DNA from 4 places in the Rhodocista pekingensis genome. Region 1 is predicted to be linked to each of the others. Evidence: riboswitches for the same ligand, from Rfam matches in the RefSeq annotation. Region 1 holds a riboswitch; each other region holds the start of a gene.

Region 1 (7,235 bases):
CTGCGGCTCAGCTTCGGGGCCGCATTCCTGGGCGCCAGCATCAACGCCGTCTTCGGTCTGGCCGTGGCCTGGATGCTGGTCCGCTACGATTTTCCCTTGAAGCGGCTGGTGGATGCCGTGGTGGACCTGCCCTTCGCCCTGCCGACGGCGGTGGCCGGTATCGCGCTCACCTCGCTCTATGCTCCCAACGGCTGGATCGGGCAGTTCCTGGCGCCGCTCGGGGTACAGGTCGCCTTCACGCCGCTGGGCGTCGTCGTCGCCCTGACCTTCATCGGCCTGCCCTTCGTCGTCCGCACCGTGCAGCCCGTGCTGGAGGATCTGGACAAGGAGCTGGAGGAAGCCGCCGCCAGCCTGGGCGCCACCCGGGTGGAGACCTTCGTGCGGGTGATCCTGCCCACCATCCTGCCGGCGCTGCTGACCGGCTTCGCGCTCGCCTTCGCCCGCGCGGTGGGGGAGTACGGCTCCGTCATCTTCATCGCCGGGAACATGCCCATGGTCAGCGAGATCGCGCCGCTGCTCATCGTCATCCGGCTGGAGCAGTTCGACTATGCCGGGGCGGCCGCCATCGGCGTGACCATGCTGCTGGCGAGCTTCGTCCTGCTGCTGGTCATCAACCTGCTGCAACGCTGGACGCGGCGATGGGCCGGTCTGTGAAGGAACCGCCCGTGACCACCTCTCCCTATGATGCCGATCCCGCCATTCCGGGCCGGACCGCGCCAGCGGCCAGGGGCGGGACGCTCCTGGACGATCCTGTCGTGATCGAACGGCCACCGGCGCGGCGGCGCGGCGTGCTGGAAGACCCGATCTGGGTGAAGCTGCTGATCGGCGGGACGGCCCTGGGCTTCCTTGTGCTGTTCATCGCGCTGCCGCTCCTCGCCGTCTTCGTGGAGGCGCTGCGGCGGGGCTTCGGGCCCTTCTGGGAGGCGCTGGTCGAGCCCGACGCCCTGGCCGCCGTCCGCCTGACCCTGACGGTGGCGGCCATCGCCGTGCCGGCGAACATGGTGTTCGGCGTCTGCGCCGCCTGGGCCATCGCCAAGCACCGCTTCCCCGGCAAGTCGCTGCTGCTGACCCTGGTGGACCTGCCCTTCAGCGTCTCGCCGGTGATCTCCGGCCTTGTCTACGTGCTGCTGTTCGGGGCGCACGGCTGGTTCGGCGGCTGGCTGCGCGAGCACGACATCCAGATCGTCTTCGCCGTGCCGGGGCTGGTGCTGGCGACCCTGTTCGTCACCTTCCCGTTCGTGGCGCGCGAGCTGATCCCGCTGATGCAGGCGCAGGGCACCGACGAGGAGGAGGCGGCCGTCACCCTGGGCGCCAACGGCTGGCAGACCTTCCTGCGGGTGACGCTGCCGAACATCAAGTGGGGTCTGCTCTACGGCGTGCTGCTCTGCAACGCCCGGGCGATGGGGGAGTTCGGCGCCGTCTCCGTCGTCTCCGGCCACATCCGGGGGGAGACGAACACCATGCCGCTGCATGTCGAGATCCTCTACAACGAGTACAACTTCGTGGCCGCCTTCGCCGTCGCCTCGCTGCTGGCGCTGCTGGCGATCGTGACCCTGGTGGCGAAGTCGCTGCTGGAATGGCGGTTCGGGGCCGAGCTGGCCGCCACCCGCAGGCATTGAGAGGCTGCCCATGAGCATCGTCCTGTCCGGCATCACCAAGCGCTTCGGCGGTTTCACGGCGGTCGATCATGTGGACCTGACCATCGCCCCGGGCGAGCTGGTGGCGCTGCTGGGTCCGTCCGGGTCGGGCAAGACGACCCTGCTGCGCATCATGGGCGGGCTTGAGTTCGCCGATTCCGGCCGGCTCCTGATCGACGGTCAGGACGCCACGGCGACCGAGCCGCATGCCCGGCGTGTCGGCTTCGTCTTCCAGCACTACGCCCTGTTCCGGCACATGACGGTGTTCGAGAACGTGGCCTTCGGCCTGCGGGTCGCACGCCGGCGCCCGAGGCTGGCGGAGGCGGAGATCCGCCGGCGGGTCCTGGAGCTGCTGGAGCTGGTGCAGCTCGCGCAGCTTGCCGACCGTTATCCGAACCAGCTTTCCGGCGGCCAGCGTCAGCGGGTGGCGCTGGCGCGGGCGCTGGCGACGGAGCCGCGGGTGCTGCTGCTGGACGAGCCGTTCGGGGCACTGGACGCCAAGGTACGCAAGGAGCTGCGGCGCTGGCTGCGGGAGATCCACAAGGGCATGGGCGTCATCACCGTGTTCGTGACCCATGACCAGGAGGAGGCGCTGGAACTGGCCGACCGGGTCGCCATCCTGCACCAGGGGCGGCTGGAGCAGGTCGGCACCCCGGCGGCGATCTACGACCGGCCGGCCACGGCCTTCGTCTGCGATTTCCTGGGCGGCGGCACCCGGCTTTCCTGCACCATCCAGGGCGACCATGCGGAGATCGCCGGGCTGCCCCTGGCCCTGCCGCCCGGCGCCTGGACCCGCGGCCCCGGGATCGCCTTCGTCCGGCCGCACGATGTGGAGGTGCTGCCCGCCGCCGGTCCGGGCAGCCTGTCCGCCCGGGTCCGGGCGGTGCAGCCGGTCGGTCCGGAACTGCGGCTCGACCTCGATCTGGACGGACAGGTCATGGAGGCGCTGCTGGACCGCCGCACGGCCGATGTCGGGGCGCTGACCCCCGGGGCCGCGGTGGGCGTCAGGCTGCGCCACGTCAACATCTTCCCGGCCTGAGGACTGGCCCCGTTTCCGTCAGGCCCTGCGCCTGCCCCTGGCGCACGACCGTCGAGCCGAGAGGTGCGAATCAAACGGCAGACACCGCGTTAGCGGCATGTTAACGTAGTTACGCCTCACTAGGGGAGTAACGCGCTCGGAGGCTGTGCGGTGCGTGTCATCATCATAGGATCACAGGCAGAGGATCTGGCGGCCGCCCGGGCGCAGTGCCAGAGCGGTCGGCTTGCCGTCGTCGGGACCGGCGGCTGGCAGGACGCGGTCCGTCTGTTCGACGCCACCCAGCCGTCGGCGGTGGTGCTCGCCTCCGCCCCCGAATCCCCCGAAGCCGCCGGGGCGATCTGGTCCTTGCGCGCCCGCGATCCCTTCGTCGCCATCGTGCCGCCGCATGCGGCCTCCGCCATGCCCGCTCACGCCGCCTCTGTCGCGCCCGCGGCGGGCGGTCCGTTCCCGATGGGCGGTCTTCCGGGCTGATCCGCCGCCGGCCGGTCCCCGGTCCTGGGGCGTGGGTGCTGGGCATATCGGGCTATGCGTGTCGCCGCTGCCACAGGTTTCGGAACACCGCGGTTCATCTCTTGTCCTGCTCTCCCGACTAGGCTAACCCTCAGCCCGCCGAAGGTGCCCCGGAAGGGGTGAAAAGGGAACGCGGTGCGGGTCGCAAGGCCCCAGGCCGCGGCTGCCCCCGCAACTGTGAGCGGCGAGCGCTCGTCCATCCATGGCCACTGGGAAACTGGGAAGGCCGGACGAGCGTGGTGACCCGCAAGCCAGGAGACCTGCCTTCGGAAATGCGTCGCACGGCCGTTGGGCGGGGTGTCCTGGCGGGGCGGATTTCCGTTTCGTGCCGGCGCTTCGGAAGGAGCGTGCCCGTGTGGCCGCCATGCATGCCATGGCGGCGCCGGACCGGCCTGTCATCCCCCCGACGCGGCAGTCCCGCCGCGCCGGCCGTCGGGCCCTGCTTCCGATTTCGCACCCTTGTGGAACGGAGCCAGAGAAGTGCCCAAGTCCCCCCTGTCGTCCCGCCTGTCGGCCCCCCTGTCGGCCCCCCTGTCGGCCCGTCGCCACCGGCGCGCGCTGCTCGCCGGCCTGACCGCCGCCTCCTGCCTCGGTCTGGCGGTGCAGGCCCAGGCCCAGACCGGAAGCGCGGGGCGCGACCCCCTGGTCGATGAGATCGTCGTCACCGCGACCCGCACGCCCACCCGGATCGACCGCGTCGGCAGCAGCATCAGCGTCGTCACCGCGGCCGACATCGCGCGCAGCCAGCAGTCGCAGGTCCTGGACGTGCTGAAGCGCGTCCCCGGCATCAGCATCTCACGCAACGGCGGCGTCGGCGCCACCTCCAACGTCCGGATCCGTGGCTCCGAAACCAGCATGGTCAAGGTGCTGGTCGACGGGGTGGAGATGAACGACAGCTCCAGCGCCAGCCGCGACTTCGACTTCAACGCCCTGCTGAGCGACGACATCGAGCGGATCGAGGTGCTGCGCGGGCCGCAGAGCGCGCTCTACGGCAACGATGCCATGGCCGGCGTCATCAACATCATCACCCGGCGCGGCGACGGGCCGTTGACCGTGCGCGGACTGGTCGAGGCCGGGGCCTACGACACCTTCCGGCAGAACCTGTCCCTGTCCGGCCGCTCGGGCGATATCGACTACTCGCTCTCGGGCAGCAACTACAAGACGGACGGCTTCTCCCGTGTCGGTGCGGGCGACGAGAAGGACGGTTCGGAGATGCGTTCCGTGCGCGGCCGGCTCGGCTGGCGCGCCAGTGAGGCGCTGCGCTTCGACCTTTCCGCCGGCTGGGACTGGCTGGACACCGACTTCGATCCCAGCACCAGCAGCGACGGTCCCGCCTTCCAGGAGAAGGAGACCCTGTTCGGCCATGCCGGTGCGTTCTTCACGGCCCTGGACGGCCGGCTGGAGACCACCCTGTCGGTCGGTGCCAGCCGGACGGACCGCGACTTCGACGAGCCCAAGGGCTGGTATCGCTATTCGACCTTCGACAGCGACCAGCTCAGTGTTGACCTGATGTCCAGCCTGAAGCTGCGCCGGGCGGATGTCGCCACCGTCGGCCTCGCCTGGGACCGCGAGAAGGCGGAGACGACCACCACCAGCAGCCGGGGCGTCACCACGCCGGGCGTCGATGCGGATGTCGAGACCTGGGGCGTCTTCGGCCAGTATCTCGCCGCCCTGACCGAGGAGCTGTCGGTCACCCTGGGCGCCCGCCACGACCATAACGACCAGTTCGGCGGCGACACCACCTGGCGCGCCACCGCGGCCTACGCGCTGTCCCCCGTGGGTACCACGCTGCGCGCCAGCTACGGCACGGCCCGTCGCGCCCCCAGCCTGTATCAGCTCTTCGATCCGACCTACGGCAACCGGCGCCTGGAGACGGAGAAGAGCTGGGGCGCCGATGCCGGGGTCGAGCAGACCCTCTTCGACGGCAAGGTGACCGCGGGCGTGTCCGTGTTCCGCAACAGCTACCGCAACCTGATCGCCTTCACCTCCAGCTACGTGAACATCGGCCGCGCCCGGACCCAGGGTGTGGAGACGACGCTGGCGGTGCAGCCGGTCTCCTGGCTCTCGCTGGATGCGAACTACACCCTGCTGGACACGGAGAACCGGGACAACGGCCGCGATCTGCCGCGGCGGCCGCGCCATTCGTTCAACCTGGGCGCGGACGTGACGGTGACGGACGCGGTCACGCTGGGCGCCGACCTGCGCCATGTCACCTCGCAGCTCGACCGCGCGTCGGCCACCTCGCCGCGGGTGGACGGCTATACGGTCGTGAATCTGCTGGGCCGCTGGGAGCTGACGGACAGCCTGAGCCTGTTCGGCCGGGTCGAGAACCTGTTCGACGAGGACTACCAGGAGGTCCTGAACTACAACACGCCCGGCCGCTCCGCCTATATCGGCATCCAGGCGGCGTTCTGAGCATGGGCCGGCGCATCGCCGCCGCCCTCCGCCTGCCGCTCGCTGTCGTCCTGTCCGTCGTCGCGGGTCTGTCCGTCCTGGGGCTGCCCGGTCCGGCGGCCGGGGCGACGGGCGGGGCGACAGAAGGGGCGACTGCGGCGCCCCGCCGTGTGGTCTCGCTCTCGCTCTGCGCCGACCAGTTCGTGCTGGCGCTCGCCGCGCGGGAGCAGATCGCCGGTCTGAGCCGCCTTGCCGCGGACCCGAACCTGACGCCCTCCGCGGCGCAGGCTTCGGGTCTGCACCGGCATGGCGGCACGGCGGAGGAGATCCTGATGCTGAAGCCCGACCTGGTGGTCGATGGCGGCTTCACCCGCGGCCGCACGGTCGCCATGCTGGAGCATCTCGGCATCCCGGTGCTGCGGCTGCGCGGTGCCGTGACCCTGGCCGGCATCCTGCCTCAGATCGACGCCGTGGCGGCGGCGGTCGGGCAGCCGGAGCGGGGCCGGGCGCTGCGGCGCAGCCTGGAGGCCCGGTTGGCCGGGGCGGGCACCGCGCCCGCCCTGGGCACCGCCATGCTGTACCGGCCGGGCGGCGAGGTTCCCGGCTCCCGCGGCATCGTCAACGACGTGATGGCCGCGGCCGGTCTGACGAACATCGGGGGGCGTCTCTCCACCCGCCCGAACGGCCGGGTCATGGTGGAACAGCTCGCGCTCGACCCGCCGGACGTCCTGGTGGTGGACAGCCGCCGGCCGGACCGGCCCGGCGTGGGCCAGTCCGTGCTGGACCATCCCGCGCTGCGCCCGCTGGCGGGGCGGATGCGGGAGGTGTCCTTCCCCCTGAAGTACTGGCTCTGCGCCGGTCCCGGTTCCATCGACGGGGTCGCGCTGCTGCGCGAGGCCGCCCGCGGCGGGGGAGGGGCGTCATGACCGCCGCCGCTGCCGACCGCGCCCGCCTGCGCGGTGACCTGCCGGGCGCTGCCCGGCCGCGGGAGGACGGGCTGCTGCTGGCCGGGCTGGGGCTGCTGCTCGCCGCCCTGTTCCTGGTCTCCCTGCTGGTCGGCCCGGCTCCGGTTCCGCCCGGTCAGATCCTGGCGGGGCTGGCGGGGCGGGGCGATCCCGCCGTGGTGCTGGTGGCGCAGGAGGTGCGCCTGCCGCGCGCCCTGCTGGGGGCGCTGGTGGGGGCCGGCCTGGGCATGGCGGGGGCGGCCCTGCAAGGCTTCCTGCGCAACCCGCTGGCCGATCCGGGCCTTGTCGGGGCGTCCGCCTCCGCCTCGTTCGGTGCCGTGCTGGTGCTCTATTTCGGGCTCTCCGCCCAGCTTGCGCTCGCCATGCCGCTGGCCGGGATGGCGGGGGCAGGCTGCGGCATGGCACTGATCCTCATGCTGGCAGGAAGGCAGGCCAGCGTGCTGTCCCTGATCCTCGCCGGCGTGGCGGTGCAGACCCTGGCCGGGGCGCTGACCTCGCTGGCCCTGAACCTCGCGCCCAACCCGCATGCGGCCCTGGAGATCGCCTTCTGGCTGCTGGGCTCGCTGACCGACCGGACGCGCGACCATGTGCTGCTGGCGGCTCCCTTCCTGCTTGTCGGGATGGCGATGCTGGCGCGGGAGCGGCACAGCCTGGACGCGCTGGGCCTGGGCGAGCGCACGGCGGCCAGCC
Region 2 (7,235 bases), on a different contig from region 1:
GGCGGGTCGGGCAGGTCCCGGCGGGCGGGGTCGGCGGGCGGGGGCGGGCTCATTCCAGGCTTTCCAGATAGCGGACGATGGCGGTCAGCCGCTCGCCGTCCAGGCGGTCGAAGCTGGGCATGCGGTTGCCCGGCTTGATGTGCTGGCTGCCGGCGATCCAGGCCGCCAGCGGCCCCGTCCCGGCCGGCAGCGTCGCCGCCGCCAGCGTCCGGCGGCCGGCGAAATGGGTCAGGTCCGGCCCCAGCGTGCCGACGGCGGCATAGGGCCCCCGGTGCAGCCCGCGCACGGCATGGCAGGCACCGCAGCCGACCTCCAGGAAGGCGGCGGCGCCCGCGGCCAGGGCCGGGTCGGCGGGTGCCCGGGCGGGCCGCGCCTCGTTCTCCAGCCAGGCAGCGAAGGCCTCGGGCTCCATCGCCTCGACCTCGAACGCCATCAGCGTGTGCTGCTCGCCGCAGAACTCGGCGCACTGGCCCCGCAGGATGCCCGTCTCCGTCGCGGTCAGGCGGATGCGGTTGATCCGGCCGGGGATCATGTCCCGCTTGCCGTACAGGCCGGGCACCCAGAAGCTGTGGATCACGTCGCCGGCCTCAAGCTCGAACTGCACCGGCCGGCCCGCGGGAATGCGGATCTCGTTGGCGCTCACCACCTCGCCCCAGGGCGTGTCGGGGTAGCGGACCTCCCACCACCACATCCAGCCCACGACCTTGATGCGCAGCGGTTCCTCGCCCGGGCCGGTGCCGACCCGGGTGACGCTCGCCCCCACCAGGGTGGCGGCGACGGTCAGGACCAGCAGCACCGCCACCGTGAACGCCGTCCCGCCCCCCACCAGCCGGCCCGCACCGACGGCGCGGAACCGGCCGGGGAACAGCATCCCGGCCAGCACCATCGCCATCACCGCCAGGAAGATCAGCGCGGCCCCGCCGAACAGCACCCAGGACAGCACGGCCACCGCCTCGGCCTGCGGCCCGTGCGGGTTCAGCACGGACTGGCTGCCGTCGCAGCCGCCCAGCAGGCCGCCGCCCAGCAGAAGGCGCAGCACCGGCCCCGGCGGCCCCGGCGGCAGAAGGCCCGGCCTCATCGCGGCAGCTCCCGCAGCGTGTAGAGATAGGCCGCCACATGCGCGGCCTCCTGCGGCGAGATGCCGGTATCCGGCATGGCCGACCGGGGGTCGATGCTCTGCGGGGCGTGGATCCAGTGGACCAGGGTATCGGGCCGGTTCGGCAGCCGGCCGGCGACGACGCTGCGCACCGCCATGCCGTGCAGCGGCGGCCCGACCGCGCCGCGGGCGCCGGGAATGCCGGGAATGGCGTGGCAGGCGCCGCAGCCGTAGGTCCCGGCCGTCAGGATGGCGCGGCCCTCGCCCGGGTCGCCGCCCGGCACGGTCCGCCCGGCCAGCGACGGGTTGACCGGCATCGGATCGCCGCAGCCGGCCAGCAGCAGGAGCCCGGCGACGAGCGCCGCGGCGCCGCCCCGGTCCCGACGCCGCCGGCCGCCGGTCCGGCGCGGCCCTGTCCGGTGTCCGTTCCGCATCGCCGCCCCCTACGGTCCGGGGGCCGCGGCGGCGCGGGCCGGCGGCAGGCTGGCATAGTAGCGGGACACCGCCCGCAGGTCCTCCGGCGGCAGGTGCCGGGCGATATGGGCCATGACGCCCACGGGGCCGTTGCGCCGGATGCCGGCCCGCCAACGCAGCAACTGCTCCTCCAGATAGCCGGCCGGCTGTCCGGCCAGGGCCGGCAGCCCCGGCGGCACGCCCTCGCCCGCCGCCCCGTGGCAGGCGGCGCAGGCCTGCACCCCGGCGCGGGGCTCGCCCTGCCGGGCCAGCGTTTCGCCCCGCGCCAGCGTTTCGCCCCGCGCCGGCCCCGCCGTCGTGGCGCCGCCCGCCGTGGGCAGCGGCAGCCCGCCACCGGCGCCCGGCGGGGGGGCCTGGATGGCGTAGTAGAGGGCGACATCCGCCCGCTCCTGGGCCGTCAGCGCCCGGGCGATCGGTCCCATCACCGGGTCGGGCCGGGTGCCGCGGGCATAGTCGTCCAGTTGCTTGTGCAGATACCAGTCGAGCTGGCCGGCCAGCCGCGGCACCCCGGCGGCGGCATCGCCGGCCCCGTCGGTCCCGTGGCAGACGAGGCAGGCTCCCCGAAGACCGGCGCCGGCGCCCGACACCACGACATACTGGCCGCGCATCACCGGGCCGGACCCCCGGCTCCCGTCGTGCCCAATCCCGTCGCGCCCAATCCCATCGTGCAGAACCCTGTCGGGCAGGGCCTCCGCGGCAGGCGGGATCGGCGCCTCCTGCGCGAGGGCGGGGGAGCAGACGGCGGGGCAGAGGGCGGCGCAGACTGCCGCGAGGGCGGGCAGGGCGGCGCGCCGCATGGCTCCTCCGGACGGTTCGGGTACGGGGGGACAACGCGGCGGAGACGGTTCGGTTCGCCCGCGCCCGCAGGATCGGACGGAGGGGCCGGGGCGGGCGGGCTACCCCGGCCCGCCGTTCAGCCATCCCGTTCAGTCCTCGCTGGCCAGTCCTCGCTGGCCAGTCCTCCCGGCCAGTCCTCACCGGCCCGCCGTTGCCGGTCAGTCGCCGGGGGTGACCCGGCGCAGGGTCAGGTTCAGCCTTCCGCCCTCCGGCAGCAGGGTGCTGCTGCCCGGCAGGATGCGGTCCACCCCGTGGAAGGCGGCGCGGGCCTCGCCGGCGAAGACCATGACCGTGCCGCTGGGCACCATGAAGCTGCGGGTCGGGTCGCTCCGCTGCCGCCCGCCCAGCCGGAACACGGCCGTGTCTCCCAGGGAGACGTTCAGAATGGGGGCGTCGGCCGCCTCCTCGTCCTCGTCGCGGTGCAGCCCCAGCCGGGCGCCGCCGCCGCGGTAGAGGTTGACGAGGCAGCATTGCGGCGGCTGCGGCCAGCCCGCCAGCTCGGCCCAGAGGTCCAGCAGCGTCGCCGGGATCGGCGGCCAGGGCCGGCCGGTGGCCGGATGCACGGGGCTGTAGCGGTAGCCGCGCCGGTCCGATACCCAGCCCAGCGGGCCGGCATTGGTCATGTCGATGCTGAAGGGGCGGCCCCGCCCGGGCGTCACGTAGCGCTGGAAGGGGGCGGCCGCCGCGACCTGCTGCACGGCCTCCAGCAGCGCCTGCTGGGCGGCGGCGTCCAGCCGGTCGGGCAGGTAGCGGAAACCGTCGGGGCTCGGGGGACTGGGCATGGCGGACCGGGTCCTTCCACGGGGCCGGGAGACGGGGGGCAAGAGACGGGGCCGACGATAGCGCGCCGCGGCCGCGGGCGCACCCCGCCCTGCACGCAAACGGGACCGGCGCCCCATGGTCATGGACTCGCCCCGGTCTCCTGCCTAGATTCCAGGGCATGTGGGAAGATTCCTTGGACAGCGAGATGGCGGCCGACTGGAACCCTGTGGCGTTGCGCGACGGGGTGGTGCGGCTGCGCGTGCCCGCCGACTGGCGCCGCGTGTCGCGGGACGATGGCGGGCTGGCCTACCAGTCGCCGGGGGCGCATCCCGTCGATCTGCTGATCTCGCTCACCACCTACCGCAACCCCTACGGCGTCCGCGCCGAGGAGGCGATCCAGTATCTGGACCGGGAGAACGTGCTGCCGCACGGCATCGCGCCGTCGGAGGACGAGGACGACGACCGGCGCTGGATCGCCTATGCCGTGGCGCAGCCGCCCGACCGTCAGGTCTTCGTCTGGAAGGTGGCCGATTTCCGCCCGCCCGACCATGTGCGGGTGGTGACGGTACAGCTCCTGGTGCCCGACAGCAGCACGGAGATGGACGGGCTGGCCGAGCTGATCGACCGGCTGGGCGAGGAGGCCGCCCGCATCGAGTTCACCGAGCTGCCGGTCAGCGAGCCGGTGGAGCGGGTGACCATGCGCAATGTCGGCCATGGCGATCTGGTCCGCTTCCGCGTGCCCTGGGACTGGAGCGCGGAGAAGGACGGCGAACTGGCCGTCTTCTCCGGCGACGAGGAGGGCTCCGGCACCCTGCGGGTGGCGGTCCACGCCTTCAGCTATGCCGACGGCGGGGCCGAGGATGACGGCGACGCCCGCCGCGTGCTGCGCCAGACGGCCGAACAGTTCGCCGACGGCCCCGACGGCCGCGTCGGCGAGGGCAGCGTGGAATGGCTGGACGAGGGCGAGGTGCTGGCCCGCTTCGCCACCGCCGGGGAGGAGGACGGGGAGCCCCTGCGCTTCCATCTCTGGCTGCGCGGGTCCGCCTGCGACGGACAGACGACGCTGGCCCTGTTCTCCTTCGCCGTGACCGAAGCGGCCCATGGCGGGGAGACGGCGCAGGCCACGCTCGCCATGCTGGAGCGGGAGATCCGCACCGCCATCGTCGGCAGCGGCGCCGCCGAGGAGTGAAGGGCGCCCCCCGCACCGGACCCCAGGGCAGAATGTTCCCCGATCGGAATGTTCCCGTACTGGAATGAACCGCAGACCGGAAGGTCCCGGCAGAACCGCCGCCGTGGACAGACATAACGACATAAAGAACTCTTTATGTGTCGTTGACCGTGGCCGGGGGAGCCTTTAGGCTCGGTCCGCCATGGTCTCCAGGCGGCTCTGTGGCTGCCCTGGGGCTAAGAGGGAAGCCGGTGCAAGTCCGGCGCTGCCCCCGCAACTATCAGCGGCGAGCCGACCGCCCCCATGTGTCACTGGGACCAACCGGTCCTGGGAAGACCGGCGGAAGGCGATGACCCGCGAGCCAGGAGACCTGCCATGGCAGATAACGTCCACGGGCGGGGTGTCCCGGTGTGTCGCCTTGGCAGGCCGCGCCGGACCGTCCTCTGGTGCTGCGGGCCTGTCCTTCGCGTCCGCTATGGCCTTTGCCCCCATCCACCATGGGGTCCATGCCAATGTCGCAACCAATCCTTCCCGGCGCAGCCGTGCCCATCGCCACGATGGGTGTGCCGCGCATCGGGCCGCGCCGCGAACTGAAGTCGGCGCTGGAATCCTACTGGGCCGGCCGGACCGGTGCCGCCGACCTGCTCGCCACGGCTCGGCTCCTTCGGGCCGAGAACTGGCGCCGGCAGCAGGCGCTGGGGATCACGCACATCCCCAGCAACGACTTCTCCCTCTACGATCAGGTCCTCGACACCTCCGTCATGGTCGGTGCGGTTCCCGCCCTCTATGGCTGGACCGGCGGACCGGTGCCTCTGGAGACCTATTTCGCCATGGCGCGCGGGTCGCAGGGGCGCAGCGGCGGCGGTTGCGCCCCTGCCGCCGGGGAGGGCCTGCCGGCGCAGGAGATGACGAAGTGGTTCGACACCAATTACCACTTCATGGTGCCCGAGTTCGAACCGGGTCAGCGCTTCCAGCTCGCCTCCACCAAACCGGTGGATGAGTTCCTGGAGGCGAAGGAGCTGGGCATCCAGACCCGTCCTGTCCTGATCGGTCCGGTGACCTACCTGCTGCTGGGCAAGTCCAAGGATGCGGACCTGAAGCCGCTGTCGCTGCTGGACGGTCTGCTGCCGGTCTATGCCGAGGTGCTGCGCCGTCTGGAGGCGGCGGGGGCCGGGTGGGTGCAGATCGACGAACCCTGCCTCGCGCTCGACCTCGACGACGGCGCGCGCCACGCCCTGCACCGCGCCTATGCCGCGCTGTCGGCGGCGGCGCCCGGCCTGGAGCTGCTGGTCGCCAGCTATTTCGGGCCGCTGGGCGACAATCTGGAGACCGCCCTGGCGCTGCCCGTCGCCGGCCTGCACCTCGACCTCGTGCGCGGCGCGGCCGATCTGGAGCGTGCGCTGGAACGGCTGCCGGACCGACTGGCCCTGTCGCTGGGCGTCATCGACGGCCGCAATGTCTGGCGGGCCGACCTGCCGGCCATTCTGGACCGGATCGGGCCGGTGGCGGAACGGCTGAGGCCGGAGCGCCTGCTGCTGGCACCGAGTTGCTCGCTCCTGCATGTCCCGGTGGACAGCGAGGGGGAGACGGGCCTCGACGACGAACTGCGCGGATGGCTGGCCTTCGCCGTGCAGAAGATGGCGGAGCTGGCCACGCTCGGCCGGGCCCTGACGGAGGGACGGGAGGCCGTGGCCGACGCGCTGGACGCGGCGGCACGGACCGTCGCTTCGCGCCGCACCTCGCCGCGCATCCACGACGCGGCCGTGGCCGCCCGGCTGGCGGCGGTGACGCCGGAGATGGCCCGGCGGCTGCCCTATGCCGAGCGCCGGCCGCTCCAGGCCGCCCGGCTGGGGCTGCCGCTTTTCCCCACTACCACCATCGGGTCCTTCCCGCAGACCGATGCCGTGCGCAAGGCCCGCGCCGCCCATATCAAGGGCACCCTGTCCGATCAGGACTACCTGGCCTTCCTGCGGCGTGAGACGGAGGCCGCGATCCGCTGGCAGGAGGCGGTGGACATCGACGTGCTGGTCCATGGCGAGTTCGAACGCAACGACATGGTCCAGTATTTCGGCGAACAGCTCGCCGGCTACGCCTTCACCCGCAATGGCTGGGTTCAGTCCTACGGCTCGCGTTGCGTGCGGCCGCCGGTCATCTTCGGCGACGTGTCGCGCCCGGCGCCGATGACGGTGGACTGGGCCGGCTATGCCCAGTCGCTGACGGACCGGCCGGTGAAGGGGATGCTGACGGGGCCGGTGACCATGCTGCAATGGTCCTTCGTGCGCGACGACCTGCCCCGTGCCACCGTCTGCCGCCAGATCGCCCTGGCCCTGCGCGACGAGGTGGTGGATCTGGAACGGGCCGGCATCCGGGCCGTGCAGATCGACGAGCCGGCCATCCGCGAGGGCCTGCCCCTACGCCGCGCCGACTGGGCCGCCTATCTCGCCTGGGCGGTGGAGTGCTTCCGGCTGTCGGCCTCGGGCGTGCGGCCGGAGACACAGATCCACACCCACATGTGCTATTCGGAGTTCAACGATATCATTGAGGCCATCGGCGCGATGGATGCCGACGTGATCTCCATCGAGACCTCGCGCTCGAAGATGGAGCTGCTCGACGCCTTCACCGGCTACCGCTATCCGAACGAGATCGGACCCGGCGTCTATGACATCCACTCCCCGCGCGTGCCGTGCGTGGAGGAGATGGTCGCGCTGCTCGTCAAGGCGCGGGAACGGCTGAAGCCGGACCAGATCTGGGTCAATCCGGACTGCGGGCTGAAGACCCGCCGCTGGGAGGAGGTGAAGCCGGCCCTGGCGGCCATGGTGGCTGCGGCGAAGGCCCTGCGCGCCATACCTTGACGGCGGACTGCCGTCGCATCGTGACGGCCGGTCCGGGGCTTCTCCC
Region 3 (7,235 bases), on a different contig from region 1:
GGCGCACCGCAGCCCTGTTCGCCGAAGCCTACGGCAACGCCCCCGTCCGGGCCCTGACCCGCGCCAGCCGGCCCTTCTTCGAGGCACCCCCGGCGGGGTTCTGCGACCAGCCCCTGCTGCATCCGCGCGGCACCCTGTTCATCGCCACGCACGACCAGGCGGAGAGCCTGGCCGCCACCGCCGCGGAGATCGGCCCCACCCTGCGCCACCTTGACCCCGCCCAGGCGGTGGCGCTGGTGCCGCGGCTGCGGCGCGAGCGGCTGCTGGGCGCACTGCACGATCCGACCGCCGCCGACATCGACGCGCACGCCCTGATGCAGGGCTTCGTCCGCATGATCCGGGAGGCCGGCGGCGCCGTCCTGACCGGCCGCGCGGCCGACGCGATCGAGCGCACGCCGGACGGCTGGCGCATCCGGACGGGCGGGGAGACGGTCGCGGCCGACCTCCTGGTCGATGCCGCCGGCGCCTGGGGCGACCGTGTCGCCACCCTGGCCGGCATCGCCCCCGTGGGGCTGGAGCCGAAGCGGCGCACCGCCTTCCTGTTCGATCCGCCGGCCGGGCTGGACACCGCCGGCTGGCCGATGGTGATGGACGTGGACGAGAGCTTCTACGTGAAGCCGGAGAGCGGCCGCCTGCTCGGCTCCCCTGCGGACGAAAGCCCGTCCGATCCCTGCGACGCCCAGCCGGACGATTATGACATCGCCGTCGCCGCCGAGCGCATCCAGGAGGCGCTGGACCTGGAGTTCCGGACGCTGAAGGCGAAGTGGGCGGGGCTGCGCACCTTCGCGCCCGACCGCACCCCCGTCGCGGGCTTCGACCCGGGGGAGGACCGCTTCTTCTGGCTGGTCGGACAGGGCGGCTACGGGATGCAGACCGCCCCGGCGCTGGGACGGCTGGCCGCCGGGCTGATCCTGGACGGCACCCTGCCGCAGGACTGCCGGGACGAGGGCGTCACGGCCGCGGACCTCGCCCCCGGACGCTTCGGGGGACGCTGATGGCCGGAACCGGGGAGGGGCCGATGCCACGGGACATGACGGGCAGGCCGCGGATCGTCTGGGACAACCATGCCTGCATGCCGCTACGCAGGGATGCCAGCTTCCTGCCACAGCTCCAGCGCCTGCGCGAGAGCGGCTTCACCATGGTCAGCCTGAATGTCGGGATGGACCAGACCCCGGCGACCGAGATCATGGAGACGGCGGCCTTCTTCCGCGACTGGATCGAGGCACGCCCGGACGAGTACTGCCTGGCCGGCAGCACCGAGGACGTGGTGGACGCCGCCGCCACTGGCCGGCTGGGCGTCGCCTTCGACATCGAAGGGGCGGGCTCGCTCGCCGTCCGCCCGGAATTCGCGGAGATCTACCGCTCCCTGGGCGTGCGCTGGATCAGTCTGGTCTACAACCGGACCACGGGCATCGGCGGCGGCTGCCATGACGACGATCCCGGCCTGACCGCGGCCGGCGCCCGTGCCGTGCAGGCCATCCAGGAGGCCGGCATGGTCGTCTGCCTGAGCCATACCGGCTGGCGCACCGCGCGCGACGTGCTGGAGCGCGCCGACCGGCCGGTGATCTTCTCCCACTCCAACCCGCACGCGCTGAAGGCGCACGGGCGCAACATCGGCGACGATCTGATCCGGGCCTGTGCCGCCACGGGCGGGGTGGTCGGCATCAACGGCGTGGACCTGTTCCTGGGCGGGGAGCCGACGCCGGAGCGGATCGCCGCCCATGTCGCCTATGTCGCCGATCTGGTCGGGCCGCAGCATGTCGGTCTGGCCCTGGACTACGCGTTCGACCAGGAGGAGCTGCGCGCCTGGCTGCACCGGCACCGGGACCGCTGGTCGCCCGAGCTTGGCTACCGGCCGGACATCGCCATCGCACCGCCCGAAAGCCTGGGCGGCATCGTCGAGGCGCTGACCCGGCTGGGCTTCGCAGCGCCCGAGCTGGACATGGTCCTGGGCGGCAACTGGCTGCGCGTGGCCCGGCGCTGCTGGAACGCCTGAGCCCGTCGGGCGCAACCGCTCCACCTGACCCGTGCCGTCCGACCGCACCGCGCGCGGTATCGGCCCCGTGACCTTTTCCGCGACCTGCTGTCCCTGCCCCGACGGGGCGCGTTGCCGCGCTGGATCGCCCGGCGGCATCCGTGTATCGATGGCGCCGTTCCAGGTGCCCGGATGCCTTCGGGAGAATCGGGAAGGCAGTGGAAGTCTGCCACGCGCCCAGCGCTGTGAAGGGGACCTTCCGGACGGATGCCACTGGCCCCGCGGGCCGGGAAGGTGTCCGGAAGGGCTGAGCCTGAGTCAGAAGACCGGCCTGGAACGTCCTGGGAAGCCGCCGTGGACGGGCGGTGACCCATGCTTGCCCATGCAGGGGAAACCATGGAAGCCAACCCGTATCAGGCCGACGCAGACTTCACCGCCGCCGAGCGCGACAGCGTCTACAAGTGCATCTTCAAGCGGCGCGACGTGCGCGGCCAGTTCCTGCCCGATCCGATCCCGGACGAGGTGCTGGGGCGCATCCTGAAGGCCGCCCACCATGCGCCGTCCGTCGGCTTCATGCAGCCCTGGGACTTCATCGTCGTGCGCGACCCGGACGTGAAGCTGAAGGTGCGCGACGCCTTCCAGACCGCGAACGCCGAAGCGGCCGACATGTTCGAGGGCGACCGGCAGGAGACCTACCGCCGGCTGAAGCTGGAGGGCATCGTCGAGGCGCCGGTGGGCATCTGCGTCACCTGCGACCGCGAGCGCACCGGCCCGGTCGTGGTCGGCCGCACGCACCAGCGCGAGATGGACCTCTACAGCGCCGTCTGCGCCGTGCAGAATCTCTGGCTGGCCGCGCGGGCGGAGAATGTCGGCGTGGGCTGGGTCAGCATCCTGCGCCATGCCGACCTGCGTGAGGCGTTGGGCATCCCGGCCTCGATCCAGACCATCGCCTATCTCTGCGTCGGCTATGTCTCGCACTTCTTCCAGAACCCGGAGCTGGAAGCGGCGGGCTGGCTGCCCCGCACGCCGCTGCGCGACGTGGTCTGGTTCGACCGCTGGCACGGCCGCACGGGCGAGGAAGCGCTCCTGAAGCAGCTCGGGTGATCCGGCGCCGGTGCCGCCTTAGCGGGCGGCACCGTCCACCAGCCAGGGGTACCGCCTACAGAAAAAGGAAGCCCAGGGAGATGACGACGCCCGAGAGCAGCAGGATGACGAGGCAGTAGCCCATCACATCCTTGGCCCGCAGCCCCGCGATGGCCAGGGCCGGCAGGGCCCAGAAGGGCTGGATCATGTTGGTCCAGGCATCGCCCCAGGCGACCGCCATGGCCGTGCGCGGCACGTCCGCCTGAAGCTCCAGGGCGGCGGGCAGCATCACCTGGGACTGCACCGCCCACTGGCCGCCGCCCGACGGGATCAGGATGTTCAGCAGCCCCGCGCTCCAGAAGGTGAAGAGCGGCAGGGTCTGGGCCGTCGAGATCGAGACGAACCAGGCCGAGAGATCGCGCGCCAGCCCCGATCCCACCATCATGCCCATGATCCCGGCATAGAAGGGGAACTGGATGATGATGCCGGCAGCGCCCTTCACCGCTTCCTCCAGGCTGCGCAGGAAGCGGTAGGGCGTGCCGTGCAGGAGGATTCCCAGCATCAGGAATCCGAAATTGACGATGTTGAGGTTCAGGCCGCCGCCCTGGCCCCAGACATGGACGGCGAGATAGGCAAGACCGAGTCCCCCGATCGCCAGTGCCAGCAGCCGGCTGTGCTCCAGATGCTCGGCCGGCCGCTCCGCCACGGCCCCGGTCGCGGGCGTCGGGTCGGTCAGCCTGTCCGGGTCCACGAAGACCGGGCGTGCCCCATGCCCCAGCATCAGCCGGTTGGCGAGGGGGATCAGCACGAACAGGGCCAGGACGATGGTCAGGTTGAAGCCGGCGAAGATCGTCTCGCTGGTCGGCACGACGCCGATCATCTTCTCCGTGAAATGGCCAGGTGTGGCGATGACCAGGGGCACCGACCCCGAAAGGCCGCCGTGCCAGACGACGAAGCCGCTGTAGGCGGAAGCGATCAGCAGCGGGTAATCGACCCGCACCCGGCGGGCGAGCTGGCGGGCGAACAGGGCCCCGATCACCAGCCCGAACCCCCAGTTCACCCAGCTTGCGACCAGGGAGACGACCGTGACCAGCACGACCGCCTGACCCGGGCTCCGCGCCAGCGTGGCCAGCGCCCCGAGCAGGCGGGCGAAGACGGGCGTGCTGGCGAGCACGAAGCCGGTGACCAGCACCAGAAGCATCTGCATGCTGAATTCCAGCAACTGCCAGAAGCCCTTGCCCCAGTGCTCCACCATCGCCAGGGGGGACTGGCCCTCGACGGCGATGCCCAGGACGAACACCAGAATCGTCAGCAGCAGCACCAGGACATAGGGATCGGGAAGGAAGCGTTCGGTCAGGCGGGTCGAGGCCAGCGTCAACGGTCGGAACATGCTTTCTCCTCAGTGATGGCCAGCGGCGGCGGGAAATCCCGCCCGTGGCCATCCTTCTACCAGCAGTGACGCCCGGTTCTACCCGTAATGACGCCCGGCCGGTCGCTTCGTTCCCGCCATCGCGGCGATGCGCCCCCGGCACCGGGCGATACCCCGTTTGCACGGCGCCTCCGATCTGGTCATATCGGCACTTCCGTTCCGCCTTCCCGGACAGATCCGATGCGCCGTGCCCTGCCCCTGCTGCTGCTCCTCTCCCTGCTGACGACGGGATGCGCGGCGCTGCCGGAGCGGGGACCGACGCAACCGTCAACCATGGACATGGAGGCGGTGTTCGACGCGGCCCGGACGGACGCGGCGCAGCTCACCCGGTTCCTCACGGCCCTGCCGAAGGGGGCCGACCTGCACAGCCATCTGAGCGGTGCGGTCTATGCCGAGAGCTTCGTCACCTGGGCGCAGCAGGACGGGCTGTGCTTCGACCGCGCGGCCCGCGCCATCCTGCCGCCGCCCTGCCGCCCGGCCGACGGGGTGCCGGCGGTGGCGGATCACGCCAAGGCGCCCGGCGGCCATGGCGAGATGCTGAACGCGCTGTCGATCCGCGGCACCGGCACCGGCATGGTGGACGGGCGCGACCAGTTCTTCTCCACCTTCGGCCGGTTCGGTGCCGTCTCCGCCGTCCGCACGGGTGACATGCTGGCGGAGGTGGCCCGCATCGCGGCGGACGAGCACATCCTGCATCTGGAGGAGATGCTGTCCCTGCGCTCGGCCGACCTGCGCGCCCTGGCCGCCACCCTGCGCTGGTCGGACGATCTGGACGCCCAGCTCTCCGCCGTGCGCGGCCCGGCCCTGGACGCGGCGGTCACGGCGGCCCGGGCCGATCTGGACCGGCACGAGGCGCGCCAGCGGGCGGTGCTGGGCTGCGGCCCGGACGGGAGCGGGCCGGCCGCCTGCGCCGTCGGCATCCGCTACATCCTCCAGGCGAACCGGAGCGGCACCCCGGCCGAGGTCTTCGTCCAGGCGGTGTTCGCCGCGACCCTGGCGGGGGCCGATCCCCGCGTGGTCGGGCTCAACCTCGTGGCGCCGGAGGACGGGCCGTCGGCCCTGCGCGACTTCGACGCGCAGATGCGGGTGCTGGGCTTCGTCACGGCCCGTTTCCCGCACCTGAACCTCGCCCTGCACGCCGGTGAGCTGACCCCGGTGCTGGCGCCGCCGGCCGCCCTGCGCGACCACATCACGAAATCCGTCGCCGTGGCCGGGGCAGACCGGATCGGCCATGGCGCCGCCATCGCCTATGAGACGGACGCCGCCGCGACATTGGACCGGATGGCGCGGGAGCGCATCCCGGTCGAGGTGCTGCTGACCAGCAACGAGCAGATCCTGCACCTGGACCGCGACACCCACCCGTTCCGGCTCTACCGCGCCCATGGCGTACCGCTGGTGCTCGCCACCGACGACCAGGGCGTCTCCCGCTCGACGCTGGCGCTGGAGTACGTGAAGGCCGTGCGCTGGTTCGGGCTGGACTACGCGACCGTGAAGCGGCTGTCGCGGGACAGCCTGCGCTACAGCTTCCTGCCCGGCGACGACCTCTGGGCCGATGCGGAGACGACCCGGATCGTCCCCGCCTGCGCGGGCGACGGTCCCGGCATCCCCTCCCCCGGCCCGGCCTGCGCCGGGTTCCTGGCCGGCAGCGAGAAAGCCCGGACCCAGTGGCGGCTGGAGGCGGCGCTTGCCGCCTTCGAGGCAGCCGAGCTGGCCCGTCACAGATAGGGTATCCGCCGCCGGGCGGAGTCGGGGCATGACGCCGGGCGGGAACGCCCGCAGCGTCATCGCGCTTGGGCGCCTCGCGCAGACTGCCCCTTCCGAAAGGGCGGGGATGCGCCGGACAGGCGCCCCGCAGCCTATGTATTCACGCACATGATATGCCCGCCTTCCTATGACGGTCGGGTGAATAAATCACCCACGCAATCAACCGCTAAACAAATCATACTGCTTTATAGTGGGTAAGTTGTTGCAAGTTTTCAACACGCGCCAGATCTTGGCGCCCTTTCTCTTTCGCGACATTCCGAATCCGAAGTTCCCGATGCTAGCTCGCGGGAATGGCCTGCCCGGCATCGCCTGCGCTGACGGGGGGCGGCAACCGTCACCCGGCGCGGCCGGGTGGCCCGCGACAACGAACGGCAGGCCGCAACGGCCGCCGGAACAGGGAACCGGGAATGAGCAGACTGACAGGGAACCATCGGGCGCGCCGGGTGCCCGGAACGCTCCGTGCCTCCATGCTGGCCGGGGCCGCACTGGGAACGCTGGCGACCGTCCTTCCGGCCGCGGCGCAGACCCCGCAGGGTCAGGTCGAGGAGATCATCGTCACCGGCTCGCGCATCCGCCAGGGCAACCTGACCAGCACGAGCCCGGTGACGGTCATCGGCAGCGAGGAGTTCGACTTCCAGGGCACGACGCGGGTCGAGGACCTGGTCAACAACCTGCCGCAGGCCTTCGCCGACCAGGGCGGCAACGTCTCCAACGGGTCCACCGGCACGGCGACGGTGGACCTGCGCAACCTGGGCCCGACCCGCACCCTGGTGCTGGTGGACGGCAAGCGGCTGCCCGCCGGCACGCCGGGCGGCACGGACGCCAGTTCCGCCCCCGACCTGAACCAGATCCCGGCCGCCCTGGTGGAGCGGGTCGAGGTGGTGACGGGTGGCGCCTCCGCGGTCTACGGCTCCGACGCGGTGGCCGGTGTCGTCAACTTCATCATGCAGGACGATTTCGAGGGCGCCCGGGTGGACGCCCAGT
Region 4 (7,235 bases), on a different contig from region 1:
CGCTGGAGAAGCACGAACGCTGGTTGAAGCGGCTGACGGGCGGCGCGCGGGCGATGATGCCGCTGGTGGACCTCCAGGGGCATAACTTCAATGCCGCCAACCTGCAATCGGCCAAGCTGTCGGGCGCGAACCTTTCGGACTGCGACTTCACGCGGGCCAACCTCAGCCAGGCCGACCTTTTCGCGGCACGGATGACGCGGGCATTGCTGACCGGCTGCAATCTGGCCAAGGCGGACCTGCGCGGGGCGCATCTGCGCGGCGCCAAGCTGAAGGGCGCCATCCTGCGCGAGGCGGATTTGCGCGGCGGCGCCCTGCTGGACCGGCGCAGTCCCAGCCAGATGAGCGTGCAGCGCTCCGACCTGTCGGGGGCGGACCTGGACGACGCGCTGCTCTCCAACGCCAATCTGGCCGGGGCCGATCTGGGCGAGTGCAGCATGGTCGGCGCCGACTGCCAGGGCGCGCAGATGTCCGGCTGCAACTTCTCCAACGCCGTGCTGAAATCGACCAACTTCTCCAGCAGCGACCTGCGCGGCGCCAACCTTGCCGGGGCGAACCTTGCCGGCGCCTCCCTGCGCGGCGCCAACCTGATGGGCGCCAACCTGACCGGCGCCAGCCTGCGCAACGCCGACCTGCACGGCGCGAACCTGGACGGGGTCAGCCTCGCCAGCGTGGACATGACCGGGGCCAACATCACCCGCTCGAAGGACAACTTCTCGCAGAAGGTCCAGGCCACGCTGTCGGAGCATTTCGTCTGGATCAACTCCAACGGCGCGAAGGGTACGCGCGCCACCCTGGACGGGGAGGACCTGTCCCATATCGGGCTGGAGAAGGTGAACCTCAGCGGTGCCAGCCTGAAGCACTGCATCATGGTCGGCGCCAAGCTGCGCGAATCGCTGCTGATCATGACCGATCTGGTCTCGGCCAACCTCCAGAATGCCGATCTCTCCGGCGCCACGCTGGACGGGTCGAACCTGCGCGGGGTCGATCTGACGGGCGCCCGGCTGGACGGGGCGGAGATCGGGTCGGTCGATATAAAGGGACCGGACGGCCGCCCCACCGGGCGGCTGTGGCCGGCGAACCTCTCCGGCACGAAGCTCGTGAAGGCCAGCCTCGTGCGGGCGAACCTGCGCAACGCCAACCTGTCCGGGGCCGATCTGCGGGGGGCCGACCTCACGGGCGCCAACCTGATCGACGCCAACCTGCGCGGCGCCCAGTTGGACGGGGCGGTGCTGACCGGCGCCGCCATGCCCCGGCCGGAGGAGGACGAGGACGACTGACCCCCGATGCCCTGGCGGGCGGCGCCCCTCAGGCCATCAAGCCGTCAGCCGGCAGCGAGTCGTCGCAGCACCCAGTCCAGCCGCTCCGCCGGGGCCATCACCCGGTCCGGCACGACGACCAGCCGGGCGGGATCGACCCAGCGCCGGCACAGCCCCGCCACCAGTTCCTGGAAATGGAGCTGCATCCACGGATTGGGGTAGCGCACGCCGTCATCCTCCAGCGGGATGCAGCCCCAGGGCAGCAGCAGCACGGCGCTGTAGTCCGCCATCGCCGCCACCGCACGGGCAAGCAGCGCCTCGGTGCCGGCGGGATCGTCCACCCCGAACCCGTTGGACAGCCAATGGGCGGCGAAGTCCAGCGGCGTGCGGTCGGTGACGAAGCCGGCTTCGGCCCGCGCCATCCCCCGCACCAGCGCATCCGCCTGGGTGCGGATCAGGTCGCGGTGCCCCTCGCGCGTCAGGGTGTGGAGATCGAATCCGGCCTCCAGCATCGACCGCATCGCCTCCGCCATCACCGGCAGGTCCAGCCGGTCGCCCAGCGCCTCCGCCAGCGTCGTCTTGCCGACGCCGGCGCTGCCGGTGATGCCGATGCGGTGGGGGCGGGTGTGCGGGCGGATATCCATCCGGCGATGCTAGAGCCTTGCGGCCGGGCGGGGAAAGGGGCGCTTGCCGTCCCTGGGCTGCACCCTGCGGCGATGGAGCCGCCTTGTCGTGCCCGGGTGATTTCCCTAGAGTGCCGCACATGTGTCGGTCCCCCCAAAGGGGTGAAAAGGGAACGACGGTGCGGCCTGTGCCCGGGTGACCGGGTGGGGCCAACGCCGTGGCTGCCCCCGCAACTGTGATCGGCGAGTCCGCCGCCCCCGTCCGCACGGACGGGAACAGGCCACTGGGAAACTGGGAAGGCCGGGCGTCGGATGTTGACCCGAGAGCCAGGAGACCTGCCGGCATGAAGCGTCACGCAGCCATCGGGCGGGGTGCATCGATGGGACGGTCCTCCGTTTTGCGGTGACGTGCCCGATGGGTTGCCGTGGACGGGGGTGCGCGCATGCGTCCTCTGACGAGTCGTCTTTGCCGCCAGTACCGCGCCGGTCGTTTCCGGGCGGGGGCGGAGCCGTGCCGTGTCCAAGGGAACCCGAAGTCCCCAACCGCCCGGTCTGCGCCCTGCGCGGCCGTGGCGCCAGTCGGCACGCAAGCGATGCAGAAGCGCCCTTCCCTCTTCCCGCAGACCCGGTTTCCGCTGCCCTTCCTGGCGGCGGCCCTTGTCCTGCCGGCACTCCCCGCGACGGCTGCGGCCGATGATGCTTCCCGAGTGGAGGAGATCGTCGTCACCGCCACCCGGACGCCGACGCCGATCGACCGCATTCCCGCCTCCGTCAGCGTCATCGACCGCGAGGAGATCCGGCGCAACGCCTGGCAGACCCTGCCCGACGCCCTGCGCACCCTGCCCGGCGCCGCCCTGACCCGTAGCGGCGGCCCCGGCGGCAACTCCTCGCTGTTCCTGCGCGGCACCAACAGCGACCATGTCCTGGTGCTGCTGGACGGCCTGCCGGTGAACGATCCGGCCATGACCGCCGGCGCCTTCAACTTCGGCGACGACCTGCTTGAGGGGGTCAGCCGGATCGAGGTGGTGCGCGGCCCCGCCTCCACCCTTTACGGCTCGAACGCCATCGGCGGCGTGATCAACATGATCACCCGCGCCGGCGGCCCCTCCGCCGCCACCGCCGAGGTCGATGCTGCCGCCGGGACGGACAAGACCTGGCGCGGCAGCGCCGGCCTCTACGGCACGCTCGACAATCTGGACTACGGCGTCAGCGTCCAGGGCTTCACCACCGACGGCGACAACGCCACGCCGTCGCGGATGGCCGGCAATCTGGGCGAGGAGGACGGCTTCGACGCCCTGACCGCCACCGGCAAGGCCGTGGTCCGGCTGGAGAACGGCCGGCTGGAGGCGCTGCTGCGCTGGCGCCGGGCGGAGAGCGACCTCGACAACGTCCCGCAGGACGAGCCGAACTCCACCGGGGAGAGCGACCATCTGGCCTGGCAGCTCGCCGGCGAGCGGCTGTTCTTCGCCGGGGCGCTGAATTCGCGGCTGAGCGTGGGGCAGAGCCGCTACGATCGCACCTACCGCAACGACCCGGACAGCGTCTCCGCCGATTACAGCCGCGATACCTATGACAGCGTGCGGACCCAGGCCGACTGGCAGAACAACCTGACCCTGCCGGCGACGGCGGCGATGAAGGACGGGGTGCTGGGCTTCGGCGCATCGTTCGTGCGGGACGAGGCGGATTTCGACACCCGCTCCGTCTCCGCCTACGGGCCTTACACCAGCGCCGTGGACGCGGACGCCGACAGCCTCGCCCTCTATGTCCACGCCCAGGCCCGCCTGTTCGACGCGGTGGACGTGACGGCCGGCCTGCGCAACGAGCATCCGGACGATTTCGGCACCACGACGACCTGGCGCCTGGGTGCGGTCGTGCCGCTGCCCTCCCTCGCCACCCGCCTGAAGGCGGCGGCCGGCAGCGCCTTCAAGGCACCCACCCTGTACGACCGCTTTGGTACGAACAATTACGGCTACCGCGGCAATCCTGACCTGGACCCGGAGAAGAGCGTCGGCTGGGAGGCCGGGTTCGAGACAGACCTGCCGGGGGCGGGGCGCAGCAACCTTGTCACCGTGTCGGTAACCTGGTTCCAGAGCGACATCGACGACCTGATCACCTACCGCTACAACCCGGACTTCACGAGCACGGTCGTCAACGTCAACGAGGCGCACACCAAGGGGGTGGAGACGATCCTTACCCTGCGCCCCGCGGACTGGGCCGAGCTGACGGCGAGCTGGACCTGGACGGATGCCCGCAACGAGCAGACCGACGCCCGCCTGTTGCGCCGGCCTGAGCACGCGCTGGCCTTCACGGCGGCACTGGAGCCCGTCGCGGGCCTGACCGTGGCCCCGGAGGTCTCCTTCATCGGGCGGCGGCGGGACTACATCTATCCCGATGCGAGCGGCTACGGCGGAGAGGGCACGGCCGGCGGCTACGTGCTGGCGAACCTGTCGCTGACCTGGCAGGCGCGGGACGACCTCCAGCTCTACGCCCGCGGCACCAACCTGTTCGACCGGACGATCGAGGACCCCAACGGCTTCGCCCAGCCGGACCGGGGCATCCTCGTCGGCGTCAGAGCGACATACTGATGCGGCGGGCCCTCGCAGCCCTCGTGACCCTGCTGGCGGCGTGGCATGCCCACGCCGCCGACGGGCCGCAGCGGGTGGTGTCGCTCAACCTGTGCACCGACCAGCTCGCGGTGCTGCTGCTGCCGCCGGAGCGGATCGCGGCCCTGTCGCATCTGGCGCGCGACCCCGGCCTGTCGCATGTCGCGGCCGAGGCCAGGGCGCTGCCCGCCGTGCAGGGCGTAGCGGAGGAGATCCTGCCGCTGCGGCCGGACATCGTGCTGGCCGGAACCTACACGACCCGCGCCACCGTCGCCCTGCTGCGGGCGCGCGGCATCCCCGTGGTGGAACTGGGGCTTGCCTCCGGCTTCGACGACATCCGGGCCCAGACGCGGGAGGTCGCCCGGGCGCTGGGCGTGCCGGAGCGCGGCGAAGCCCTGCTGGCGGAGATGGATGCGAAGCTGGCCGCCGCCGCCCCCCATGACAGCGCCCGCCCCACCGCCCTGACGCTGGAGCCGGGCGGTTTCACCGCGGGCGGCGGCACCCTCTCCGACGCGGTGCTGGCCGCGGCGGGCTTCACCAACTACGCCGCCGGTCTGGGCCTGCGGGGCTATGGCTACCTGCCGGTGGAGAGCGTGGCCGCCGACCCGCCGGACCTGCTGGTCGCCGACCGAGGTCCCGAGGCGTACCCGTCGCTGGCCGACCAGTTGCTGCGCCACCCCGCCCTGGCCCGCAGCGTCCCGCCGCGGGCGCGGCCCGACATCCCCGGCCCGCTGATGAGCTGCGGCGCCCCCTTCATCGCCGACGCCGTGGTCCGGCTGGCCGAGGCGCGGCGGGATCTGCTGGGCGCGGGCACGCAGGTGGCGCAGACCCCCGCCGCGGCGGACCTGCCATGACGCGGGAGCTTTCCCCGGGGCTGCTGGTCCCGGTCCTGACCCTGCTGGTCGTGCTGCTGTTCGTGGCCTCCCTGGCCGTGGGACCCAGCGCCGTGTCGCTGTCCACGGCGGTGGGCGACTGGTGGGCCGGCGGCGACAGCACCGCCGCCGTGATCTTCGCGGAGATCCGCCTGCCGCGGGCGATCCTGGGCCTGCTGATCGGCGCCGTGCTGGGTCTTTCGGGTGCCGCCCTCCAGGGCCTGCTGCGCAACCCGCTGGCCGAACCGGGCCTGCTGGGCGTGTCGGCCAGCGCCGCCCTGGGCGCCGTCGTCACCTTCTACAGCGGCCTGTCGCTGGCCTTTCCCCTGGCGCTGCCGATCGGCGGCATGGCCGGCGCCCTGGTGGCGGTGGCCCTGCTCTATGCCCTGGCCGGACGCGACGCCGGCGTGCTGACCCTGATCCTGGCCGGCGTGGCCATCAGCAGCCTCGCGGGGGCGCTGACCTCGCTGGCCCTGTCGCTCTCCCCGAACCCCTTCGCGCTGGCGGAGATCGTCTTCTGGATGCTGGGCTCGCTGTCCGACCGCAGCCTGGACCATGTCTATCTGGCGGCGCCCTTCATGCTGGTCGGAGCCGTGCTGCTGCTGGGCACCGGCCGCGGCCTGGACGCCCTGACCCTGGGGGAGGAGACGGCGCGCTCCCTGGGATTCGCCATCGGCCGGCTGGGCGCGCTGGTGATCGTCGGCACGGCGCTGGCGGTCGGTGCCGCCGTGTCGGTGGCCGGGACCATCGGCTTCGTCGGCCTGATCGTGCCGCACCTGCTGCGCCCGCTGGTGGGACACCGGCCGAGCCGGCTGCTGCCGTTGTCCGCCCTGGGCGGCGCGGCGCTGACGCTGGCGGCCGACGTCGCCGTCCGCCTGGGCGGGGCCGGACCGTCCGAACTGAAGCTGGGGGTCGTCACCGCCCTGCTGGGCGCGCCGTTCTTCCTGGCCCTGGTGCTGCGCACGCGGCGGAGGGTGGCATGAGCGCCCCCCTGCTCGAAGGGCGCGGCCTGCGCCTGTCCTATTCCGGGCGGACGGTCCTGGCCGAAGCCGGTGTCGCCCTGGGGCGCGGCGAGCTGGTCGGACTGATCGGCCCCAACGGTGCCGGCAAGACCACCCTGCTGAAGTGTCTGGCCGGGCTGCTGCGGGCCGACGCCGGGACGGCGACCCTGGACGGCACGGCCCTGGACCGGGTGCCGCCGCGGCTGCTGGCCCGCCGGCTGGCCTATCTGGCGCAGTCCACCGCCGTCCACTGGCCGTTGACGGTGGAGCGGGTGGTGGCGCTGGGCCGGCTGCCGCACCTCGACCCCTGGCGCGCGCCCGGCGCGGCCGATGCGGCCGCCATCGAGCGGGCGCTCTCGCAGTGCGGCGTCGGCCATCTGCGCGACCGCGTCGTGACGACGCTGTCGGGCGGTGAGCGGGCGCGGGTGCTGCTGGCCCGTGCCCTGGCGGTGGAGCCGGACCTGCTGCTCGCGGATGAGCCGGTGGCGGGGTTGGACCCCTACCATCAGCTCCAGGTGATGGAGGTGCTGCGCCAGGGCAGCGCGCGGGGCATGGGGACGCTGGTCGTGCTGCACGACCTGACGCTGGCGGCCCGCTACTGCGACCGGGTGGTGCTGCTGTCGCGCGGCGGCGTCGCCGCGGACGGCCCGCCGGCGGAGGTGCTGCGCCCGGTGCTGCTCGAGGCGGTCTACGGTGTGCGGATGCTGGCCCTGGAAGCGGGCGGCGCGGTCGCCTACGTTCCCTGGGAGCGGCTGGGGCGGGACCCCGAATCCTGATCCCCCGGCCGGGTGCCTGCCCGTCCGCCCCGAGAAGGAGCGCCTTTGTCCCTGGCCGCCGCCGCGCCCGCGACCCTGAGCCCCGATCCCGCCGCCCGTAGGAC

What was found. A riboswitch is a leader RNA that binds a small molecule or an ion and turns the genes downstream of it on or off. The one in region 1 is predicted to bind cobalamin.
Region 2: another riboswitch for cobalamin. It lies ahead of metE (5-methyltetrahydropteroyltriglutamate--homocysteine S-methyltransferase); the one in region 1 lies ahead of ACFQPS_RS18115 (TonB-dependent receptor plug domain-containing protein).
Region 3: another riboswitch for cobalamin. It lies ahead of bluB (5,6-dimethylbenzimidazole synthase); the one in region 1 lies ahead of ACFQPS_RS18115 (TonB-dependent receptor plug domain-containing protein).
Region 4: another riboswitch for cobalamin. It lies ahead of ACFQPS_RS13450 (TonB-dependent receptor plug domain-containing protein); the one in region 1 lies ahead of ACFQPS_RS18115 (TonB-dependent receptor plug domain-containing protein).

Annotation. Positions count from the first base shown of each region.
Region 1 is NZ_JBHTCM010000026.1:47,042-54,276, reverse strand. It holds gene cysT (sulfate ABC transporter permease subunit CysT) at 1-654, shown strand, start outside; gene cysW (sulfate ABC transporter permease subunit CysW) at 639-1,619, shown strand; gene ACFQPS_RS18125 (sulfate/molybdate ABC transporter ATP-binding protein) at 1,630-2,676, shown strand; gene ACFQPS_RS18120 (hypothetical protein) at 2,827-3,147, shown strand; cobalamin riboswitch at 3,273-3,468, shown strand; gene ACFQPS_RS18115 (TonB-dependent receptor plug domain-containing protein) at 3,667-5,601, shown strand; gene ACFQPS_RS18110 (ABC transporter substrate-binding protein) at 5,604-6,506, shown strand; gene ACFQPS_RS18105 (FecCD family ABC transporter permease) at 6,503-7,235, shown strand, end outside.
Region 2 is NZ_JBHTCM010000006.1:7,788-15,022, reverse strand. It holds gene ctaD (cytochrome c oxidase subunit I) at 1-53, opposite strand, end outside; gene ACFQPS_RS04965 (cytochrome c oxidase subunit II) at 50-1,078, opposite strand; gene ACFQPS_RS04960 (c-type cytochrome) at 1,075-1,530, opposite strand; gene ACFQPS_RS04955 (c-type cytochrome) at 1,540-2,367, opposite strand; gene ACFQPS_RS04950 (alpha-ketoglutarate-dependent dioxygenase AlkB family protein) at 2,566-3,189, opposite strand; gene ACFQPS_RS04945 (hypothetical protein) at 3,363-4,358, shown strand; cobalamin riboswitch at 4,524-4,729, shown strand; gene metE (5-methyltetrahydropteroyltriglutamate--homocysteine S-methyltransferase) at 4,880-7,189, shown strand.
Region 3 is NZ_JBHTCM010000025.1:141,068-148,302, reverse strand. It holds gene ACFQPS_RS17920 (NAD(P)/FAD-dependent oxidoreductase) at 1-995, shown strand, start outside; gene ACFQPS_RS17915 (dipeptidase) at 1,019-1,996, shown strand; cobalamin riboswitch at 2,141-2,324, shown strand; gene bluB (5,6-dimethylbenzimidazole synthase) at 2,372-3,079, shown strand; gene ACFQPS_RS17905 (short-chain fatty acid transporter) at 3,135-4,448, opposite strand; gene ACFQPS_RS17900 (adenosine deaminase family protein) at 4,668-6,212, shown strand; gene ACFQPS_RS17895 (TonB-dependent receptor plug domain-containing protein) at 6,659-7,235, shown strand, end outside.
Region 4 is NZ_JBHTCM010000012.1:94,852-102,086, reverse strand. It holds gene ACFQPS_RS13460 (pentapeptide repeat-containing protein) at 1-1,277, shown strand, start outside; gene ACFQPS_RS13455 (AAA family ATPase) at 1,322-1,900, opposite strand; cobalamin riboswitch at 2,009-2,237, shown strand; gene ACFQPS_RS13450 (TonB-dependent receptor plug domain-containing protein) at 2,473-4,464, shown strand; gene ACFQPS_RS13445 (ABC transporter substrate-binding protein) at 4,464-5,336, shown strand; gene ACFQPS_RS13440 (FecCD family ABC transporter permease) at 5,333-6,337, shown strand; gene ACFQPS_RS13435 (ABC transporter ATP-binding protein) at 6,334-7,131, shown strand.